DNA from 3 places in the Ruminococcus sp. RTP21358st1_G6_RTP21358_211008 genome. Region 1 is predicted to be linked to each of the others. Evidence: riboswitches for the same ligand, from Rfam matches in the RefSeq annotation. Region 1 holds a riboswitch; each other region holds the start of a gene.
The links. A riboswitch is a leader RNA that binds a small molecule or an ion and turns the genes downstream of it on or off. The one in region 1 is predicted to bind cobalamin.
Positions count from the first base shown of each region.

Region 2: another riboswitch for cobalamin. It lies ahead of AB5Z12_RS04130 (ABC transporter substrate-binding protein); the one in region 1 lies ahead of AB5Z12_RS01635 (hypothetical protein).
Region 3: another riboswitch for cobalamin. It lies ahead of AB5Z12_RS07755 (cysteine-rich small domain-containing protein); the one in region 1 lies ahead of AB5Z12_RS01635 (hypothetical protein).

Region 1 covers NZ_JBDGDM010000003.1:21,444-28,991, forward strand. Annotated here, with positions in the region: gene AB5Z12_RS01630 (ABC transporter substrate-binding protein) at 1-1,034, opposite strand, end outside; gene AB5Z12_RS01635 (hypothetical protein) at 1,053-4,076, opposite strand; cobalamin riboswitch at 4,274-4,473, opposite strand; gene AB5Z12_RS01640 (VanW family protein) at 4,550-5,980, opposite strand; gene AB5Z12_RS01645 (hypothetical protein) at 6,060-6,110, shown strand; gene hisI (phosphoribosyl-AMP cyclohydrolase) at 6,094-6,438, opposite strand; gene hisB (imidazoleglycerol-phosphate dehydratase HisB) at 6,567-7,154, opposite strand; gene hisD (histidinol dehydrogenase) at 7,151-7,548, opposite strand, start outside.
Region 2 covers NZ_JBDGDM010000007.1:26,289-33,836, forward strand. Annotated here, with positions in the region: gene AB5Z12_RS04125 (type I restriction endonuclease subunit R) at 1-1,085, shown strand, start outside; cobalamin riboswitch at 1,191-1,388, shown strand; gene AB5Z12_RS04130 (ABC transporter substrate-binding protein) at 1,506-2,498, shown strand; gene AB5Z12_RS04135 (iron ABC transporter permease) at 2,500-3,585, shown strand; gene AB5Z12_RS04140 (ABC transporter ATP-binding protein) at 3,582-4,355, shown strand; gene AB5Z12_RS04145 (sirohydrochlorin cobaltochelatase) at 4,378-5,166, shown strand; gene AB5Z12_RS04150 (CGGC domain-containing protein) at 5,163-5,519, shown strand; gene hemA (glutamyl-tRNA reductase) at 5,687-6,916, shown strand; gene AB5Z12_RS04160 (bifunctional precorrin-2 dehydrogenase/sirohydrochlorin ferrochelatase) at 6,906-7,391, shown strand; gene cobA (uroporphyrinogen-III C-methyltransferase) at 7,384-7,548, shown strand, end outside.
Region 3 covers NZ_JBDGDM010000014.1:51,162-58,709, reverse strand. Annotated here, with positions in the region: gene AB5Z12_RS07770 (N-acetylmuramoyl-L-alanine amidase family protein) at 1-393, shown strand, start outside; gene AB5Z12_RS07765 (C40 family peptidase) at 677-2,032, shown strand; gene AB5Z12_RS07760 (GDSL-type esterase/lipase family protein) at 2,202-3,248, shown strand; cobalamin riboswitch at 3,340-3,528, shown strand; gene AB5Z12_RS07755 (cysteine-rich small domain-containing protein) at 3,988-4,296, shown strand; gene AB5Z12_RS07750 (phosphatase) at 4,420-5,133, opposite strand; gene AB5Z12_RS07745 (BMC domain-containing protein) at 5,412-5,789, shown strand; gene AB5Z12_RS07740 (EutP/PduV family microcompartment system protein) at 5,796-6,269, shown strand; gene AB5Z12_RS07735 (class II aldolase/adducin family protein) at 6,516-7,382, shown strand; gene AB5Z12_RS07730 (aldehyde dehydrogenase family protein) at 7,456-7,548, shown strand, end outside.

The DNA of each region.
Region 1 (7,548 bases):
TCAATACTGGAGTTGTAGATCAGATAATCTGCATCTGCCGCAGTATTATAGAATTCCTCCATGGTAATGGCAACGGAAGTTTTTCCACTGTCATCCTGAAGATCTGCGAATACATTTCTTCCACCGGCAATCTCGATCATACTGGAAATATAATCTTTAGGATTACGTACTACAGGAGAACCGCTGGTATTGATGTAGAAAAACGCAACTGTTTTTTCCGTATTTGTAAAGTCCTTTAGCTTCTCAATAACCTGTGCCTGCTGGTCAAAGAAGGTCTTTGCCTCCTCTTCTTTGTTCATCATTGCGCCATAAAGCTTGATCCATTCTGTACGTCCAAGGGGCTGGCTCTCATAGCTGGAACGGTCGGTGAAAACAGGAATTCCAAGAGTTTCGATCATCTCCTGTACCTTCGGCGCATGAAGGATCATAGTAGACTCTATTGCAAGATCACAGTCGTCACCTACCAGAAGCTCGTAATCCGGTTCATCGTATTTTCCCGCAAAAGTCATTTCGCCGTTATTGATAGCATCAGCAGCTGACTGGATATACCAGCCGGAAGCATCAAGACCTGACAGCTTGATGGAGTCTACACTTCCGATTGCATCGAACAATGCCATTGGGGAAGTGGCTGCCATGTAGATGGTGTCAAGTGGCTGCTGAAGGATCTGGATTTCAGGATCCAGATCATCGGGTGCCTCTTTGCCCTCTGGGACGATCAGATATCTGGCACTATCATGGATGTCCAGAAGTTTGTAACCGTCATTATAATAATACACATCAAAGCATTCTGCAAAAGACAGATCCATGGCGGATTCATAAGTTAGACCTGCAATTTCAGGTGCAGCATTTTCTTCTGATGTGTCAGAAGAAGTCTCCCCAGAAGCATCTGCTTCCAGGTTCTCCTCTTCTGCCCATACCGGAGTAATGGCAGTAAATGTCATAACTGCTGCCGCAAAAATACTTAAAATTTTATATTTCAGCTTTTTGTCATACATTTTTATTTTCTCCTGCTGATTATTCTTGTTACTGTGCATATGGTGAAGAATAATAATTTATTCTTCCTCATCAGTTACAAAAATTGCTTCGTAAGCTTTTTCCCACTCAGCTTTTGCATTGTCATCCTTTTCATCTGCAGAACGGTCCACGATAAACGGGATTTTCAGAGTGGAATATTTCTCTGCGGAATCTTTCAGAAGGTTTTCTTTTGCTTCTGTGTCTGCTTCCTCTGTCGGGAGAATATCAGAAGAAAGGATAGAAATACCGCACTGACTCTTTACAAGAGCTTTGTAATCTGTATCTTCATCTTTTCCTGCAAAAGTTACGGAACCATCTTCCAGAGCAGCTGTAAGGCTGTCTACCGTACAGTCCTCTTTTTCCATTCCAAGAGCAGTAACTTTGTCTGTAAGATCAAGCTTATCCAAAATGTTAAGAGCATCTGTGGAAGCCACATAAGCAGATTCTACCGGCTGGTTGATCACGATTACATCTTTATCAAGTCCTGCAGGGATAACAGCACCCTCAGGTACGATCAGGTATTTTACAACATTGCCCATGTAGAGCTTTTCTGTACCTGTAAGTTCCTGGGAATCAGCAGCTTCTGTTTTTGCATTTTCTTTTCCGGAATCAACAGTTTCCGGTTTTCTTGCAGTATCTGTTGTCATATCTACTTCAAGAAGGGTAATGCCCTTTGCGTAGTGATAAAGCTTAAAGTATTTTGCATGCTCAAGAGTAGTTTCGTCTTTATACTCAAGACCTGTGATCTCTGGTGCAGAATCATCCAGCTTCTTGTTTCCTGTGGAAAGCATGCTGTTGTCCTCTGCCGGGTTATCCTTGTCTGTTTTCTTCGGATCGTTTGCACCCTTTAAAGCGATATAAATGGTGTAAGTGATTTCATGAGCCTGGGACATTCTGGTTGTCATACCAATGATCGTATTATTCTGGTTCAGTGCTACCGGAATTGTGAAAGTAGAAGTTCCGCCGCCGCATGCACCGTAATATTTATTTCCATTGGCTTTTACATAACCGTAATATTCACTGCTGAATACAATAGTCGCATATGCCTGACCATTTGTTACCGTAACTTTGTTACAGGAAATATTGACCTTTCCAGAGCCACCAGACCAGGAGAAGCTGTCAGGAGTATAGGTTCCATCTGCTAATGTAGTAGAACTGTTTACAGATGCTGTTCCGCCGCTTAAGTCAGATTCGTATTTGGATTCCTCTTCCGGTTTCTTGTCTGGCTTTGGAGTTGCTGTTGGTGTAGGGGTTGCTGTCGGTTTTTTATTTGGTTTTGCAGTGGGTGCAGGAGTTGCTGTGATTGTTGTGTCAGGAGCAGTGTCTGGCTGCGGATCATCCTGTACGTCACCTATCTTATTCAAAGTGCTGGACTGGAAAGTCAGGATTCTGTCATACCAGATCTGGTTTTTGTGGGAAAAAGCAGCAACTGCAATTCCATTGTCCAGGGCTTCAACAGGAATCTCATATGTATATTTGCCATTTGCGTCTGCCACATATGGAACCCAGGTGGAGGAATCTGCTGCGGCAGCTTCTTCTTTTGTTCCCAGACATAGATAGTCGTAACCAGTTCCGCTTAAAGTAAGAACAGCTGTCATTTTTCCGTTTTTGGAAGTGAGGACACAGTCAATTACACGGAACATAGATGAACTGGAGTTTACTGTAACATTATAAATTCCGCTTGCACAGCTGCCTGGAGCAGGAGTTGCTGTTGGCTCTGGGGTGTTGGCTGCTTCCGGAGTTGTGCTTGGCACTGGAGTTTCAGTTGGTGCAGGAGTCTCAACCGGTGCTTCGGTAGGCTCTGGGGAAACAGTTGGTTCCGGTGTTGGAGCAGCCTCTCCATATCCTGGAACCGCCGGTACGGTAATCGTCAATATACCCTTTGCGTACCAGTTCTGGCTCTTCTTGGAATGAGGAACGACTGCTATTGTCTGAGCTTCCTTGCTTGCAGTAACTTCAAAGGTGTAGGTATAGCCTCCTGCACTGTTCTCTACTCCTTTGATGGAATTTGCTTCTTTATCAGAGTCACTGGCACTGCCAAGATAGATCATGTCATAATTCTGTTTTGCGGTAGAAAGTGTGACAATATACTTATCCTCCGAAACCTTTACAGTGGAACCGGTGATTACGAACATTGCAAATTCATCACCGTTTTCTTTTACAAGCTTGATTCCGGCATCTGTAATCTCATTCTGGGCTGGTGCCTGGGTTGGAGCTGCAGTTGGCAGTGGAGTGGCAGTTGGCTCAGGGGCTGCAGTTGGCTCTGGAGTAGCTGTTGGTTCCGGGGCTTTCATTCCTGGAACGTTCAGTTTCAAAGCCATATTTGTGTACCATTTCTGATTTTTTACAGAAAATGGTACGATGCTGAAAGTCTGGACCTGTTCACTGGCAGGAACCTCAAAAATGAAAGTATAACCATCTTCATTTTCTGTACCAACGATTGCTGCTGCATTTTTTGCTTCGTCAGGATCTTCTTTAGAACCAAGATAAAGCTTCTCATAGTTCTTTCCGTCAGTATTGAGGGTTATCTTAATTTTATCACCATTTAATTCAGCAGAAGAGCTTTTGATTTTAAGCATTTTATATGCACTGTTATCTTCCTTGTCAATGGTCATGTTGGAACCATCTGGGTTCAGATCCTCTGGCTTTGTTTCTGGTTTATCTGTCTCTTCGGTTTTGCCCTCTTCTGTTGTTTCTGGTGCAGCTGTAGGCTGTGGAGCTTCTGCTTCCTCATTTTTGCTTTCTTCAGCAGGTGATGCAGTAACCTCAGGAGTGGTCTCAGAGGCAGGTGTTTCTGTAGCAGCAGGTGTCTCTTTCACAGCAGAGGCATCCACTGCTGCCGGAGTTACTGTAGTGTCAGTGTTTTCTTCCTCAGCTGTTGCGTTCTCCTGCACAGGGGTCTCAGCAGCAACAGCAGTCTTCTCCGCCTCTGTTTCTGGAGTTGGTGTAACAGAAACCTGTACGTTTGCATCCTCATTTTCTGCCTGTGTAAGTACAGCAGGAGTGACCGTCATCGCGACGGAAAGGAACAGTGCAAGAAAGCGTTTTGAATTTCTTTTCATTTCTTTTTCCTCGATTCTTCCTATTATTTTATAATTTGAATAAATCCCAATTGCTTCTGGAGCCTGTTTGTACAATGGGCAATCCTGACAGGATTATTTCAAAAAAATGCCTGCTTCCTCTGAGAAAACAGGCACTAAAAATTCAATATATTGTATTATCAAATATATTAATGAGAATGAAGTACTTTCTTCGGAAGCTTTCATTAAACGAATTCAGCAGGTTTCCTGACTTACAGATCAACACAGAATCCATCCTTCTCAGCAATATACCAATGGTTTCACTGGATTCTACTCCCTGGTTACAGTGACCGGATCGTTCAGGACTTTCACCTGATTCCCTCTTAGAGCGTGTTGAAAAATATTCCCACAATCTGCACGCTGTAGCAGACAGATATGTCTGGCACTGAAAACGGATTTATTCAATTCACCTCATTATAGCAGACCGTTATGTCGAAATCAATAGATTTATAGGGTTATTGCTTGTATTTACTGTACCCGACTTCATCTGTGCGGAGAAGTGTTCCATTCTCATCGTAGACACTGCGGTAGGTTTTACAGGTGTTTGGATCGGAATGCTCTGTAGTAATCTCTACCGTATTATTGTCAGTTTGGGTTCCGTAAATGGATACCGTTACGGCTTCCTCTTTTTCATCGTAAGAGGCTTCAATTTTAATTGGATAAGCAGTATTATTCTGAAAACGGAAATCCTGACCTCCCCACACCACTGCTGCGTCCAGACCATCCTCAACATAATCAATTCGGGCAGCGTGATTATGACGCTCAACAATGGTCAGATCAGACTGCAGGCATGCCATAAACAACGTAGTGGAAATCTGGCAGATTCCGCCTCCGATATCCTGGGCATGTTCGCCTCCTACAATTACAGTTGCTTCCCTGTACCCTCGTTCCTCAGTACGTGGACCTAAAGTATCGTTGTAGGAAAAAATCTGTCCTGGCTGAAGTTCCATTCCATCACAGGCTTCCACGGCAAGCTTCAAATTGGCAACACGGTTTTCGGTACCTCCGCCATATGTAGTATAAGTACCAAGAAGATTCAGATAAGGAAGGGCTTCTATCTCTTCTGTAGAAACTTCGGGTAGGGTTATTTCAAGGGGGATGGTAATCTTTGCCCCTTCTTTTGCTTTTTCCAGCTTCTTTGCAGCTGACTTCACATCAAATGAAATTCCGGTAACTGCCGGAATAATTTCATTATTTTCCCCCAGAGAAGCATCTGTGGCATCTGTATGTACTTTTTCATAATAGGCTTCCAGATCCAGTTCCTCTGGCGGTGTCTTCATAGTAGGACATTCGATAACAGCTTCATAATCTTCTATGGAAATTGCTTTTAGAATCGCTTCTTTCAATGCATCCATATCCGGACCGATTCCGGTTTTTCCCTTAGTGATAACCAGCTCTGTATCTGTAAGTTCACAGGAAGTCTGTATAGTGGTGGATCCCTTTGAAATTCCAGCATCCTCCAGAAGCTTGTCCAGTTCGTCTTTGTTTCGGGCTTCTGGCATAAGGGTGACTTCTTCCTTTGTCTTGCTGTTCATCAGTTCGATGCGGTCAGTTCCATGAGTAAACCAGGCACCATGTCCAAGAGCATAGGCACTTTCTACAATTGATTTTACATCAAGACCGAGAACAGGATAGATGGATACCTTAAAGTTCTTTCCATTCAGGGTAATGGTCATCTGTGTGTTCTCATATTTTTCCTGAAAATCTTTTGAAATTGCGTCAATGGCTTCCTCTTTGGTCATTCCCTGAATGGCTATGCCGTTTATTTTAAGCTTCTTCCAGATTACATTATCTGTAAGAAAATGACACCACAGCCCATACGCACCTGCCAGAATCAGAACCAGGATCAGAACTTTGATCACACCGTTTTTCACTTGTTTTTTCATGTAATAATTTTACCTTTTGCAGTCTTTTTTAGAGCGTGTTTGAAAAAGGCTTTCTGCAAAATATATCGCAAAGTGGGGCGTGCAGATTGCAGGAATGATTTTTCAAACAGGCTTTAGAGCAATGGGGTAAAAAAGCATGTCCGGTTTCCGGTATGGCATGCAGCCCCTACCTGCTCTACTTTTGCCAGAATTGTATCATTATCACAGTCAATAGTCAATGATTTCACATACTGAACATGACCGGAGGTTAGTCCTTTGGTCCAGAGCTCGTTGCGGCTGCGGCTCCAGTAAGTCATTTTTCCCAGCTTCAGAGTGGTAAGGTATGCTTTCTCGTTCATGTACGCAAGCATAAGAACTTCGTCTGTTTTGTAATCCTGCACAATAACCGGAACCATGCCGTCACTGTTTAATTTGAAATCTGACCAGGACATTTTGGACTTTAATTGGTTCTGTTCCATATTTTTAATACTCCTTTATGAAAAATTCTTCTGCAATTATGCCACCTGCTTTCATGCTCAATTCGAAAAAAATGAAAACAAGTGGCATATATCATATCGTCTTAATTGTAATTCTGTTTGTTCTGCCCTTAGAGACTTCCCTTCGTAGAAAGCACATCTGTAATACGAGGATCATAAGCTACCGCCATATCCAGCGCCTTTGCAAAGCTTTTGAACATGGCTTCTGCCATATGGTGATTATTTCCCGGTGTTAGAACCTTAATGTGAAGATTCATGGCTGCCGTATAAGAAATGGCGTAAAAGAATTCCTTCACCATTTCTGTGGACATATCTCCAATTTTTTCACTGGTAAACGTACCTTCGAAGGAAAGATACGGGCGTCCCCCGAGATCAATGGCGCAAAGCACAAGACACTCATCCATTGGAAGGATGCAGCTTCCGTAACGCCTGATTCCTTTCTTGTCTCCAACCGCTTCTTTAATAGCTGTGCCAAGAACAATTCCCGTATCTTCAATGGTATGATGATCGTCAACCTGAAGATCACCCTTTACCTTTATATCCAGATCAAAAAGTCCGTGGCGGGTAAAGCCATCTAACATGTGATCGAAAAATCCCACACCTGTATCCAGACTGCTTTTTCCGGTTCCGTCCAGATTCAGCTTTATGGCAATTTTAGTTTCCTTTGTATTTCGTTCAACAGTAGCTTCTCTTGTCATGACTGCTCCTTTTTATCTTCCTCTTCAAAGCGGACTGCAATGGAGTTGGCGTGTGCAGTTAGCTGCTCTGAGGATGCAAACTGGATGATGTCCTTGTGGATTTCCTGTAATGCAGACCTGGAATAATATACAATACTGGATTTCTTAATAAAATCGTCAACGGAAAGTGCAGAGAAGAACTTGGCTGTTCCGTTGGTAGGAAGAACGTGGTTCGGTCCCGCGAAATAATCACCAAGAGGTTCAGAACTGTACTCTCCAATGAAAATAGCGCCTGCATTTCGTACCTTCATCATTACCTCAAAAGCGTTCTTAGTGACAATTTCCATATGTTCCGAAGCAATCTCATTCGCTGCTTCAATTGCTTCATCCATATCTTCTGCAATAAGGATATATC
Region 2 (7,548 bases), on a different contig from region 1:
GGAAGAATTACGGTGATACAGATGTTGCCAAGGTTGCCTATCCGAAGTTCCTTGAGAAACTGTCTATCTGTCGGGATTTGTTCCACGGTTATGATTATTCCAAGTTTATGACAGGTACGGATTTGGAGCGTTCCAAGGCAATCAGCGGTGCGGTCAACTTTATTGTCGCTGTGAATAAAGAACAGGAACGAGAGGATTTCCAGAAAGAGGCATTGCTGCTAAGGCAAGCATTGTCGCTGTGTTCTTCTCTGGCAGAAAAAGAGCTGCGTGTAGAAGCGGCATTCTTTGAATCCGTTCGTGTGCTTGTTACAAGATTGATGAATCAGGGAGAGGGGAAGAAAATTTCTCTGCCAGAAATGAATGCTCGCATTAACGAGCTTCTGAAAGCCAGTGTTCAGAGCGAAGGCGTCATTAACCTTTTCTCAGATATAAATCAGGAATTTTCGCTCTTTGATCCAAAGTTCCTTGAGGAAATCTCTAAAATGAAGGAAAAAAACCTTGCTGTAGAGCTGTTAAAAAGGCTGATTGCGGAACAGGTGCAGATTTACCGTCATACAAATGTGGTAAAATCGCAGAAATTCAGTGAAATTATACAGCGTGCTATGAATGCGTATCTGAATGGAATGTTGACCAATGAACAGGTTATTGAAGAATTGCTGAATCTGGCAAAACAGATTGCGACAGCTCATAAAGAGGGAGATCAGCTTGGGCTGACTGCTGATGAACTGGCATTTTATGATGCGCTGACGAAGCCGCAGGCAATTAAGGACTTCTATGAGAATGAAGAATTGATTGCTATTACAAAGGAACTGGCGGATACACTGCGTAAGAACAGGACAATAGATTGGCAGAAACGGGATTCTGCCAGAGCGAAAATGCGTATGATGATTAAGCGGTTGCTCAAAAAGCATCGCTATCCGCCGGAAGGAATGGATGATGCAGTGCAGACCGTGATGACACAGTGTGAGCTATGGACAGATAATAATGATATGGAGAATTACGCTGAGAATAGCAAGGTGTATACCTATTCTCTGAAACCAGAATTGAGTATGGTTGCTGAAGACACGGTACCGTATGGGAAATAGATGTATAAGTAAGGAAGGGAATGCTTAGATTACATTCAAAATCAAAAACATTGTTAAAGAAATATCTTTACTTTATTTAAGGGGTAAGTTATAATAATTCTGCTTAAAAGAATAAATGTGCCAAGTGCTGAAAAATATATAAAATTTACACTATTTTCAGAAGAGGGAATCAGGTGAGAATCCTGAACGATCCGGTCACTGTATTCAGTTATGCCACATTCATATCCATTGCATTTTTATGTGAGAAGGGAATGGGGATTTAAGCTGTAAGCCAGGAAACCTGCTTGGTTCATAGAAAGAAACTTCCGTGTAAAGTGCTGTCTTTCGTATCATGTTTTTTTGTGATGCCCGCTTTTTCATGGAAGCGGACTTTTTTCTTTTAAAAACAAAAAAACAAAAGAAAAAATAAGGAGAAAAAGCATGAAAAACATGAAAACAGTAGCAGGAATGTTATGTCTGGCAGGAATTCTCAGCCTGGGAATGGGAACAACTGTATTTGCGGAGGATGGAGACAGCCATTATCCCGTAACAATCACAACCTACAATTATGAGAACGAACCGGTTGAAATGACTTTTGAGAAAGCTCCGGAGAAAGTATTTGCATATGCAAACTCCAATATCGAAGAGCTTCTGGCACTTGGTCTCGGTGATAAGATCGTAGCTGCTTGCGGTCTGGACGGTGATGTGCGTGAGGATTTAAAAGATGAATTTGACAAGATTCAGTATATGGATACCAAGCCATCCAAAGAGGAAGTTGTTGCAATGGAGCCTGATTTTATTGCGGCATGGTATTCTTCTTTCAGTGATGACTGGCTTTCTGATGTAAGCTTCTGGCAGGAGAGAGATGTAAATACATACATGTCCCTGAACAGTTCTGCAAAGGGACCGGCTTCTGAGTTCCCACGTACAATTGAAGACGAATATGAGGATATCCTGAACCTTGGCAAGATCTTTGATTGCGAAGACAAGGCAGAGGAAATCGTTGATCAGATGAAGGGTGAGATTGATAAAGTAAAAGAGCATGTGGAAGGAACAGACCCGTTATCCGTAGCCGTTCTTGAGGATGAGGGAGATTCCTTCCGTGTATATGGAACAGAGACACTTGGCGGAAATATTCCGGAGACACTTGGTGCAGAGCTGAAGCTTGGTGCAGAGAACTCTGAAAACGTTGGTGCAGAGGATCTGATTGCAGCTGATCCGGATGTATTATTCATGATCAACTATGATGGATTTATGACAGCTGATGAGGCAATCGCTGATATTACAGATAACCCTGCATATGCGAGCCTTTCTGCAGTTAAGAACAACAAAGTATTCTCTGTAAACCTGAACGAGGTATACTGCAGCGGTGTCAGAACCTATGATGGAATTATGACATTTGCAAAAGCATTATATCCGGATCTGTACGAATAAAATGAAAAGAAAACCGGATTTTAAAAATGGAATTTTTCATGGAAAGCCGATCTATGTGCTGGCGGTGATATTACTGACTGTGCTTCTGGTGATATCCATTCTGACTGCAGTTACCATTGGTTCTGTAGATCTTTCTGTGAAAGATGTGTATAGTGTAATTTTGTATAAAGTGTTTGGAATCGGGGATCCGGAGGTTTATGGTGTAGGAGCCATGTCTGATATTGTGTGGTTTATCCGCCTTCCCCGTATTCTTCTTGCAACAGCCGTTGGCATGGGTCTGGCAGTTGCAGGTGTGGTAATGCAGGCCATTGTGAAAAATCCGATTGCAGATCCGTATATTCTTGGTATTTCCTCTGGTGCATCTCTTGGTGCAACAGTGGCAATCTTTCTTGGAGTTGGAGCCGTATTTGGCTCCAACTCTATTGGAATCTGCGCATTTATCGGAGCCTTCCTTATTTCTGTACTGGTACAGATCACTGCAAATATAGGAGGCCGGGCAAATTCAGTCCGACTTCTGCTTGCAGGTACAGCACTTGGAAGTGTGTGCAGTGCATTTTCAAACTTTGTTGTCTATATTGCGGGCGACAGAGATGGAATCCAGACAGTTACTTTCTGGCTGATGGGAAGTCTGGCAGGCGCGAAATGGGAAAATCTGGCTGTGATTATTCCCTGCGTTTTTATAGCAACCCTGTTTTTCTGCACCCAGAGCCGTATTCTCAATATGATGCTGCTTGGAGATGAGGTATCCATCACATTAGGAACTGACCTGCACAGATATCGTCAGGTGTATCTTGTAGTGACAGCACTGTTGATCGGTTTTGTGGTATATTCCGCAGGTATCATTGGATTTGTAGGACTCATTATTCCTCATGTGGTACGAATGTTCTTTGGAACCGATCATAAGAAAATGCTTCCACTGTCAGCACTTAGCGGTTCCATTTTCCTGATCTGGGCAGATGTTGCTTCCAGGATCATTATTCCCAAGAGTGAAGTCCCAATCGGAATCCTGGTATCCATGATCGGAGCACCTTGCTTTATTTATCTGCTGGTACGCAGATCTTATGGATTCGGAGGTGAGAAATCATGAAACTGACAGCTTCTGATATCCATGTGGAGCTTGGCGGAAATGAGATTCTTAAGGGAATTGACGCAGCCATAAAGGAAAAGGAATTTGTAGGAATTATAGGACCAAACGGAAGTGGAAAAAGTACATTGCTGAAATGTATTTACCGTGTACTGAAGCCAGATACCGGTGTGATCATGCTGGATGGAAAACCGCTGAGCGAATATAAGGTAAAGGATTCTGCAAAAGCACTGGCAGTGGTGTCTCAGCATAACTACTATAATTTTGAATTTTCTGTCCAGGAAATTGTAATGATGGGAAGGGCTCCTCATAAGAAAACCATGGAGCGGGATAACGCTGAGGATTATAAAATAGTGGAAGAATGTCTGGAAAAAGTGGGAATGCTTCCCTATCGGCACCGTGTTTTTTCAAGTTTGTCTGGCGGTGAGCAGCAGAGAATCATTCTGGCAAGAGCTCTGGCACAGAAAACAGACTGTCTGATTCTGGATGAGCCTACCAACCATCTTGACATCAAATACCAGCTCCAGCTTCTGGATATTGTAAAAAGTCTTGGGGTCACTGTGATCGGTGCTTTGCATGATCTGAATATTGCAGCAGCATACTGCGACCGGATCTATGCCATGAAGAACGGTCGTCTGGTGGCTTGCGGAACTCCGGAAGAAGTCATTACAGAAAATTTTATACATATGTTATATGAAGTAGATGCAACTGTAAAAAAGGATGAATACGGCATGCTGAATGTTACATACCATCCTTTGCATGTGAAAAAATAAAGGAAAAGTGGAGGAAATCTGAATGAGCGATACAGCAAAAAAAGGGATCCTTGTAGTCAGCTTTGGCACCAGTCACGAGGACACCAGAGCAGTGACCATTGATGCGATTGAAAAAGAAATTGGAGCTGCTTTTACAGATTGTAAAGTTTATCGCGCATGGACAAGCAAGATGATCCTTGCCAGAATTGCAAAGAGAGATCATATTCACTATGACAATGTGACAGAAGCAATGGAGCGTATGAGAACAGATGGAATCACAGAGGTGATCGTCCAGCCTACGCATGTAATGAACGGTGTGGAAAATGATCTTATGAAAAAGGATGTTCTGGCGTATGCGGATTATTTCCGATCTGTGAAATTCGGAGCTCCTCTGCTTACAACAGAAGAAGATAATGAGTATGTGGTGAAAGCGGTTGCAGATGAGTTCCCTGTAATTAAGGATAAGGAAACGGCACTTGTGCTTATGGGGCATGGAACCGAGCACTACGCAAATGCCGTTTATGCCGCACTGGATTACAGATTCAAGGATATGGGATATGAAAATGTGATCGTAGGAACTGTGGAAGGTTATCCTGAAATTGACCAGGTCCTGAAACAGCTTGGAAAATGCGGGGTAAAAAAAGTGGTAATCGCACCGTTTATGATCGTTGCCGGTGACCATGCGAAAAATGACATGGCAGGAGAGGAAGAAGACTCCTGGAAAAATATCATCAGCAAAGCTGGCTATGAAGTGCAGACAGTTCTGAAAGGACTGGGGGAATATGAAAGTATTCGAAAACTCTTTGTGGAACATGCGAGGGAAGCGGTATGATTAAAATTGGAACACTGACCTGCCTTCACTCCAATAATGTGTGTGCCAGAGTGGGATGCCTGAAAGCCTTTCAGAATCGCAGTGACTTTTTTGATGGATATTCTCCGGACACACTTCTGGGAGCAATGATGACCTGTAATGGATGCAAAAGTACAAATCCCAAAGAACCGGATGTAGATGAGGGAATTCTGGAAAAAATAGACAGGCTGGTCAGCGAAGAAATTAAGGTAATGCATGTGGGAGCCTGTCGTCTGGACAGGGAGAAAAAAGAGTGCCCACGAATAGCCAAAATCTGTGAGATGATAGAATACAGGGGAATCCAGGTGGTAAGAGGAACTCACAGAGAATCCTGAAACAGGATAGAGAAATCGTATAGGGGAAACTTCCAGGCAGATTGTGGAAAATAGTCTGTCTGGAAGCTTTTTTATTGCTGTGTTTTGCCTGGCTTTATTGACAATATACGCAGGAATTAGTAAAATGAGCGGTGGCAGAAAATGATATTTAAGGAGAATTACATAAGATGAGTATTTCTATGATTGGAATAGACCATAGTATGGCTCCCGTAGATATACGAGCCTTGTTTGCATTTACCAGAAAAAATGCAGGGGAGGCTATGGAAAAATTAAAGGAACAGCGGGGAATAGACGGCTGTATTATTCTTTCTACATGCAATCGCCTGGAGGTATGGGCAAGTGTGGATGATGAGGCAGAGCTTTCTTTATATAAAGAGCTTTGTAAACTGAAAAATATTAATGATGATCAGTACGAGATATATTTTACAAAGCGTGAAGGCCATGCTGCTGTGGAACATCTGTTTTACCTTGCATCCGGTCTAAAATCCCAGATACTTGGAGAAGATCAGATTCTTACTCAGGTAAAAGATGCACTGGGAATTGCCAGAGAGCATTTTACAACAGATGGAGCCCTTGAAGTGCTTTTCCGAATGGCTGTAACAGCAGGAAAAAAGATTAAAACTGAGGTGCCATTTTCTCATGGGAATCCGTCTGTGATCCATCAGGCGATAGAAATGCTTGACAGACAGGGCTATTGCGTACAGGATAAGGTCTGCATGGTGATCGGAAATGGAGAAATGGGAAAGGTTGCAGCCCAGGCTCTTATGGAAGCCGGTGCAGATGTGACTGTAACCGTGCGTCAGTATCGCAGCGGAATGGTGAATATTCCATTTGGATGTAAACGAATTAATTATGGCGAAAGAATGGACTATCTGCCTAAGTGTGATCTTGTAGTCAGTGCTACGGCAAGTCCGAATTTTACTTTGCGTGAGGAACTGTTTGAAAATCTGGAACTGGAAAAAAGTATTGTTCTCATTGATCTGGCAGTTCCAAGGGATATTGAACCGGAGGTTGGAAAATTCGAAGGGATAACCTTGTTTGATATGGATAGCTTCCGCATGGAAGAAACTCCGGCTGAGCTTCAGGAAAATCTTGAGGCGGCAGGGCTGATCGTGAGAGATCAGATGGATGAATTCTTTAAATGGTTAGATGGTAAGGAACTGATACCAAGAATTCAGGAAATCAAAGAGAATGCAGTGAATGACTTTAACCTGCGGATCATGAAGCCATTGAAAAACACACAGATGGATGAGCAGGAAAAAGAGAAGTTGATAAATGCAGTGGATACTGCAATGGGGAAGGTTATAAATAAAATGCTGTTTGCATTGAGAGACAGTGTGAATGAGAAAGCATTTCTGGAATGTGTAGCAGGACTGGAGAAAACATATGAAAAATAAGCGCTATTTCCCACTGTATGTGGATCTATCGGATAAGAATATTGTGGTAGTGGGTGGGGGAACCATTGCCACAAGAAGAGTGAAAGCATTATTATTATTTACCAGGAATATTACAGTAATTGCGCCGAAGATGACAGCAGATCTCTGGGAACTGGGCAAGCTGGGAAAAATTCAGATCCAGCCCCGCCCTGTGAAAAAATCAGATTTCTCTATGGCTTATATGGTGCTGGCTGTTACGAATAACACTGAGTTAAATGAAGAAATTTACCGTATCTGTAAAGAAGAGGGAATTTATGTAAATGTTGCAAGTGATAAGAATTTGTGCGATTTTTACTTTCCCGGAATTTGTCTGAAGGATGATATTGTAGTGGGAATCACGGCCAGCGGTGTCAATCACAAAAAGGCTAAGGCAGTAAGAGAAAAAATGCAGGCACTTCTGGAAGAACTGGAAAAAGATGAGGATAGTTATGAATAAAAAAGTTGTGATCGGAAGCAGGGAAAGCAAGCTTGCCGTACTGCAAAGCCAGATGGTGAGGGACTATATTGTCTGCAAGCACCCGGAAACAGATGTGGAAATTCTTACCATGAAGACCACAGGTGACAAAATTCTGGACCGTACGCTTGATAAAATC
Region 3 (7,548 bases), on a different contig from region 1:
GGATGGGGTACAATTGTAAACCAGTCCTACCTGTCACAGAATGGCTGGGAGCTGAAGCCTGGCGATATCGGATACAATGATGGTCATACATGGATCGTTCTTGGTCAGTGCAGTGATAAGAGTGTTGTTATCATCCACTCTACTCCGCAGGCAGGTGTCCAGATTTCCGGAACTACCACACCTACGGGAAGCTATTCCAGTGAGGCTGCAGCCCTTGCGAAGAAGTATATGTCCTTGTATTCCGGATACAGCATCTTCAACTATCATCCATCCGTTGGAAACTATATCCGAAATGGAAACTATCTGAGATGGAATGGAGATACACTTTCCGATCCGGATGGTTATTATAATATGACAGCAGACCAGATTTTGTACGATCTGTTTGGAAAATAATGGTTAAGTAATATACAAGAGAGAATCAGTGAAAATACTGGTTCTCTTTTTATGTAACAGCGGAAATCTTTGAATTCCCCCTCTGTTGCACAAACACGCTCTGTGTTCTCTTATTTAGACAAATGTATTACGAAATGTTACAAAGTTTTAAAATTTATTGCGATTTAGGGTTGAAATCTTTGCGAGAGTGTGCTAATATGTAGCAAGATTGAATGAAATGTTGCAAACATATTACAAATTGAGCTTTTTAGATTATCAAAAAGATTAACGAGGGTGATGAAACATGAAGAAAAGAATTGTATGTCTGACACTGGCAATTTTAATGTGCGGCTCACAGGTTGTAAGCGTAATGGCTGACCGTGAGAGCGATTTAAGAGAAGAGCAGGCCTGGACAAGCCAGCAGCTGGATGCTACATACGCACGCATGAGTGCCCTGTGGGATCAGAAGCAGCAGCTTGAGAGCCAGATCGAATCTTTGAATTCTGATCTTGTAAATGTAATGGTTTCCATTCAGACTCTTGAGAGTGATATCGCTTCCAAGGAAGCAGAAATTGAGAAAACACAGGGTGACCTGACCAAGGCTCAGAATGCCAAGGATAAACAGTACGGCGCCATGAAGAAACGTATTCAGTATCTTTATGAAAAAGGTGGAAACAATGCATGGTTCCAGATGATGTTAAATGCAGATAACCTTGCAGACCTTCTTACCAGAGCTGAGTATACACAGCAGATGTATGAGCAGGACAGAGAGAGCCTTCAGAAATATGCTAGAACGATTGAGGAGGTTCAGAAGTTAGAAGATCAGTATGAGCAGGAGAAAGCTGATTTTGAGACCATGAAGGAAGAATATGAGGCTCAGCAGTCTAACCTTCAGTATCAGTTGGATGTAACCCGTGCGAACAGTGCTGATTGCGAGAATGAGATCGCATACGCACAGCAGCAGGCTACTGAGTATGCGAACCTTCTGGAACAGCAGCAGGCAGAAATTGAGCAGCTTGAGGCAGAACGTATTGCAGCAGAAGAAGAGGCAAGACGTCAGGCAGAGGCAGAGGCCGCAGCGGCTGCAGCAGCACAGGAAGCAGCTCAGAACGGAGATAATTCCTCAGAAGAGGTTCAGTATGATGAAGATGGAAATGTTGTAAGTGGTTCTTCTGATGGATCTTCTGATTATGAATATGATGAGTATGGTAATGTAATTGATACTGACAATACAGTTGATTACAATTCCGATGCAAACAGCTCCGACAGTTCCTCAGATAGTTCTTCTGACAGTTCATCAGCCAGCAGTTCTTCAGGTTCCGGCTCTTCTGTTGTATCCTATGCAACACAGTTTGTTGGAAACCCATATGTATGGGGAGGAACAAGCCTTACCAGTGGTGCTGACTGCTCTGGCTTTGTGCAGAGTGTATATGCAAACTTTGGCGTAAGTCTTCCAAGAACATCTTATGAGCAGCAGAATGCCGGATATGAAGTATCCTATGCGGATGCTCAGCCAGGCGACCTGATCTGCTATGGCGGACATGTTGCAATCTATATGGGAAATGGACAGATTGTCCATGCATCCAATGCCAGAGATGGCATCAAGGTCAGCGATAATGCTGCATACAGAACGATTACTTCTGTAAGACGTCTTGTGTAATCTGAATAAATGAATTTGTGAGCCCTTTCCGGAGATGAAAATCCGGAAGGGGCTTTTTACTGAAAATAATGTGGAAAAGCAAAGAAAAAAGAAGTATAGTAAGAATAAAAGTATTGTCTGAAAATCGTAACATAAATATTTCGTATAGCCAGATGAGAGGTGGAGAAAAATGCTTAGCCATTATCAGATGAAGGAAATTCCATATTTAAGAATATTAGGAAGAACGAATGGCAGTCTGGAACCGGTAACACTATTTTGGACCGCTTCCGGAATTGAACTGAATGTAAAAGCAACAGAAATATGGGTGAAAATCCGCTCCGATTATGATGTTTTTGAGCCATGGGTGGATGTGATCGTAGACGGCGTATTGTCCCAACGGCTTATGGTAAATAAGGGAGAACAGGAAATCTGTCTTTTCCGTAATATGGAAAGGGATAAGGTAAGAAATGTAAAGCTTCTTCGTGATACTCCTGCGTTTCCCACAGATGAAAAAACATTGCTTCAGCTTCTGGAGGTTGAAACTGACGGTGAGTTTTTACCTCTTGAAACACCAAAGCTCAGATTGGAGGTAATAGGGGACAGCATTACCTCTGGTGAGGGCGGCAGCGGTGCAGGAGAAGAAATGACATGGAATTCCTTTTGCTTCAATGCCGTGGATAATTATGCATATATGGCAGCAAAAGAACTGGGCGCGGTGTACAATTGCATCAGTCAGAGCGGCTGGGGCGTTTTCTGTTCCTGGGAAGGCAATGAGCAGCAGGCAATCCCGCTATATTATGAGCAGGTGTGCGGTCTTTTAAATGGAGAAAGAAACAAACAACTGGGTGCTATGGAAAAATGGGATTTCCAGAAGTTTCAGCCTGATGTGATCGTAGTGAATCTGGGGACAAACGACAGCAGCGGCACGAAGAATATGGACAGAGTTGGAAAGGCTGTGGAAGACTTTTTGAGAAAACTGCGCGTATGTAATCCAGAAAGCTATATTCTGTGGTGTTATGGAATGCTTGGAGATGAGATTTTGCCTACGCTTGAGAAAGCGGTGGGGAATTATAAAAGAAAAACAGGGGATGAGCGCGTGGAATTTGTGAAGCTTCCGGATACACAGGAAGGAGAATTTGGATCAAGGCAGCACCCAGGGCACAGATCTCATGAAAGAACAGCGAAAATCCTGGTGGAGAAGATTCAGGAAAAAATGACGCTGCTGGTCACGCCGTGACTAGCAACACCAGGTTGATAAAAAAATAACAAAAATCCTTCCAAAGGGTTGACAAAGACAGTGACCGGTGGTACTATGATGTTAGTATAATTCCATAGTGAACATATTAAGTGCTGACAGCTATAAGCTGGCAGAAAGAGGGAATCAGGTGAGAAACCTGAGCGATCCGGTCACTGTAACAGAGGAGCGAATCTCATAGTCCATTGTGCTTACGCATGAGAAGGAGAGAGGAAGTGATGATTCTGGAGCCAGGAAACCTGCTTGGTATGGCGAGGTTAAACTTCCGATGAAAGTGTAACAACCAGTTTTGGGGAATCCGCAGCCCTGAGATGTTGTCCGCTTTTGTGAGTGGACATTTTTTATGGAATGATCGCCTGTTCAGAAGAATTATACAGATTAAATGGCAGGCGATACTACTTCGGATGAAACCGTTCCCTCCGCGTATATATGAACGGATCATATTCTACCCCGGAGTAGCATCGCTCCCTCTTAAATCACGATGATTCAGAAGCCGCATATGCGGTATTTTTTTTACACTTTTCCTGAGCCTGTTTGTAGAATTATTCCGTAATCTCCTGCAGAGTGTGACGCACATCTTGCAGAAAGCCTTTTTTAAACACGCTCTGGCAATATTCTATTCCTGTAAGCGGGAGTCATTTTTATCATTTGATTTTTGTGCATTACGAAATAGAATATAAAGAATATTTTGTTTTGAGTTGTATGAGATAAGGAGAGAAATATGGAGAAAAAATATTGGGAAGACAAAGAATACGCTTATTTCAGCCATAAGAAATGTGAGTATTTTCCATGCCATAAAGGAGCTGATCCAGAGGACTTTAACTGTCTGTTCTGCTATTGCCCGCTTTATGCCCTTGGAGAAAAATGCGGCGGAAATTTCAAATATAATGAGAAGGGATTTAAAGATTGCACGAATTGTCAGCTCCCTCATAAGAAGAAAAATTACGGTTATGTGACAGGAAAATATCAGGAACTTGCAGCGATGATGCAGAAAGTAAGAGAAGCAGATCATAAAAATGAAAATGAGTAATCAAAGAAATAAGTATAAAAAACTCTCCGGAATATATACGAAGTTAAGCTTACGCATTTATATTTCTCGGAGAGTTTTTGCGTAATGCAAAATTCCATTGGAATTCTGCAAGCTGGATCCTTTTTATCGTATGCTTAACAGCATCTTTAATTTCGGAATCTGGTTGTTAAGAATCAGACCCTCTGGAAACATAGCATTATGAACGAAATCAGCGGCATAAGTGAAGTCTCCAATATGCTCTGTTCCATGACTGTCACTGGAAAGCACGATTGGAACCAGATACTTCCGGCAACAGGACAGAATCTGCGCGCAGTTGGCATGTGTATCGCCCCGATATCCGTAAGGCGCCAGGGAAGCTTCGTTGATCTCAAGGAGAACACCGTTTTCACCGGCAGCCTTTACAACTGCATCGTAATCTATGTCATACTGGAGATTATCAATGTGTCCCAGGATTTTTACAACCGGATTTTTCATTACGTTCAGAAAAGCAGCAGTATTTTCTTCCCTGGTCTTAGGACGGAAATTCTGATAATGCATGCTGGCGATTGCGTAGTCCAGCTTATCAAGAAGCTCCTGTGGCAGATCTGTTTTTCCATCGGTATCCAGAATATTCAGTTCAATTCCATATAATAATTCCACATCGAAACGCTTCCTGGGCGAATAGATCAGGCTTCGGAAATAAGAAGAAGTTCCTGCAGCCAGAGTGGCTGGTCCGTGGTCTGTGATTCCAAGAAGCTTCAGCCCTTTTTGAGAAGCAGCCTTTGCCATGTCGCTGATGGTGCAGGTTGTGCCGTGTCCGCTGGCAATAGAATGTGTGTGTATATCAGAAAGATACATAAAATCATCTCCTAGTCAAGATTACGTGAATATATGCAGCTGGTAATTTCACTATAAAAGTGTTTTGAAAAGCCATTTACAGTTAACTTTAGTATGCCAGAGGGCAAAAAACATGTCAATCATAAATAAGAAAAAACAGAGAAAACAAATAAAAACAACATTACAGTACAAGAAAAACCACACATCGCATGCAGAGAAGTGTTGCTTTTTGTTGACACTTGGAAAGCAGAAAGGTATAATCAAATCAGAAAATAAAACTCTTTATTCAGGAGGAGAAAATGGGATACACAGATAATATGTCTCCGGAAATGAAACAGAGAATTGTACAGGAGCTTGTGCCAGGCAAGCAGATTTCCCTGGCACATATCATTGCCAATCCGGATAAGATTCTTTACACCAAGCTGGGTCTTGATCCATCTCTGGATTACTCAAGAGCGGCCATTGGGATCATGACTGTAAGTCCGGCAGAAACTGCTATCATTATGGCAGATATTGCGATGAAATCATCTGGCATTGAACTGGGATTTGTTGATCGTTTCAGCGGAAGCCTGATCATCACAGGTACTGTGTCGGAAGTAGAAGCTTCTACCAGCGCAATTCTGGACTATGTGGGAAATAAACTGGGCTTTACTTTATGCCCCATTACAAGGACTTGACAGAATATGAAGAAACTTGTTCTGATCGGTCGCAGCGAGGCTGGAAAAACTACTTTGACCCAGGCCCTGCGTGGTGAAAAAATACATTATCATAAAACACAATATGTAAATAATTTTGATGTGATCGTAGATACGCCAGGAGAGTATGCCCAGACGAAAGGTCTGGGACACGCCCTGGCGTTGTATACATATGAATCAGATGTGGTAGGGCTGCTGGTATCTGCCACGGAACCGTATTGCCTTTTTCCACCTTGCATTACCTGTATGGCCAACCGTGAAGTAATTGGAATTGTTACCAAAATCCACAATCCGGATGCAAATGTAAAACTTGCCACGTCCTGGCTGGAGCTTGCCGGCTGTAAAAAAATCTTTTATGTAGACTCCAGGCAGCAGGAGGGCATTCCGGAGATTTTGGAATATCTCAGGGAAGATGGCGATGTAATGCCGTGGGAAAAAGATGCCTCCGATCCGGTGAATTAGAAAATACCTGCCAAATGGGGAAAAACAGTAAAACAACGAAAAACAACATAGCAATCTATAAAAAAATCCACATAAAACAACATAAAACAACGGAAAAACCTTGACTTATAATGTGGAATGGTGTAAACTTACAACATAACCTAAAAAGTAACAGGCTAGCTATGCCTAGCCATGATAAGTTACCCGGTGCGGTACTATAACATACATAATCCACCGCACCTGAATGTGCTTAAGGAGGAAAAAAGCATGGTAAACGAATACGAAATCAAAAAACAGATTTGCGACATCGGAAGAAGAATCTATAACCGCAACATGGTTGCAGCAAATGATGGAAACATCTCTGTAAAACTGAATGACAATGAGTTCCTTTGCACACCTACTGGTGTATCCAAAGGCTTTATGACTCCAGAGTTCATCTGTAAAGTAGATGCAAAAGGAAATGTTCTTCAGGCTAACCCGGGATTCAAACCATCATCTGAGATCAAGATGCATATGAGAGTATATGAGAAGAGACCTGATGTAGGATCTGTTGTACATGCTCATCCAATTTATGCAACATCTTTTGCTATTGCTGGTATTCCGCTTACACAGCCAATCATGCCAGAGGCAGTTATCGCTCTTGGATGTGTTCCGATTGCTGAGTATGGTACACCTTCTACAATGGAGATCCCGGATAACCTTGAGAAATATCTTCCATACTTCGATGCAGTTCTTCTTGAGAACCACGGAGCTCTTACCTGGAGCACGGACCTGAACGCTGCATACATGAAGATGGAGTCCGTAGAATTCTATGCACAGCTTCTGTATCAGAGCAAACTTCTTGGAGGTCCGAAGGAATTTGATAAAGAGAACATTAAGAAACTTTATGAGATCCGTCGTAAATTCGGTATGCCTGGAAAACATCCGGCAAGCCTTTGCCAGAACAAAGATGGCATGAACTGCCATAACTGCGGTGGCGCATGTCACAATGAAGACTACAAACAGTTCCCGGGATATCAGTATGATTTCGTTGGCGGTAACTGCGATGCTCCGGCAGCAGATACAGCTAATGCAGATGCAGAGTTAGTAGCTAAGATCACCAAACAGGTTATGGCTCAGTTAGGACTGAAATAATCAGAAAATATAAAGACCGGCAGCTGTGGGAAAATCAGGCAGCTGCGGGCAATTGTTAAGGAGGAACAATCTCATGCCAATCAGCGAGAGCATGGTACAGGATATTGTACAGGAAGTTATGGCGAAAATGCAGATTGCAGACGCTCCGGCCGGTAAACATGGAATT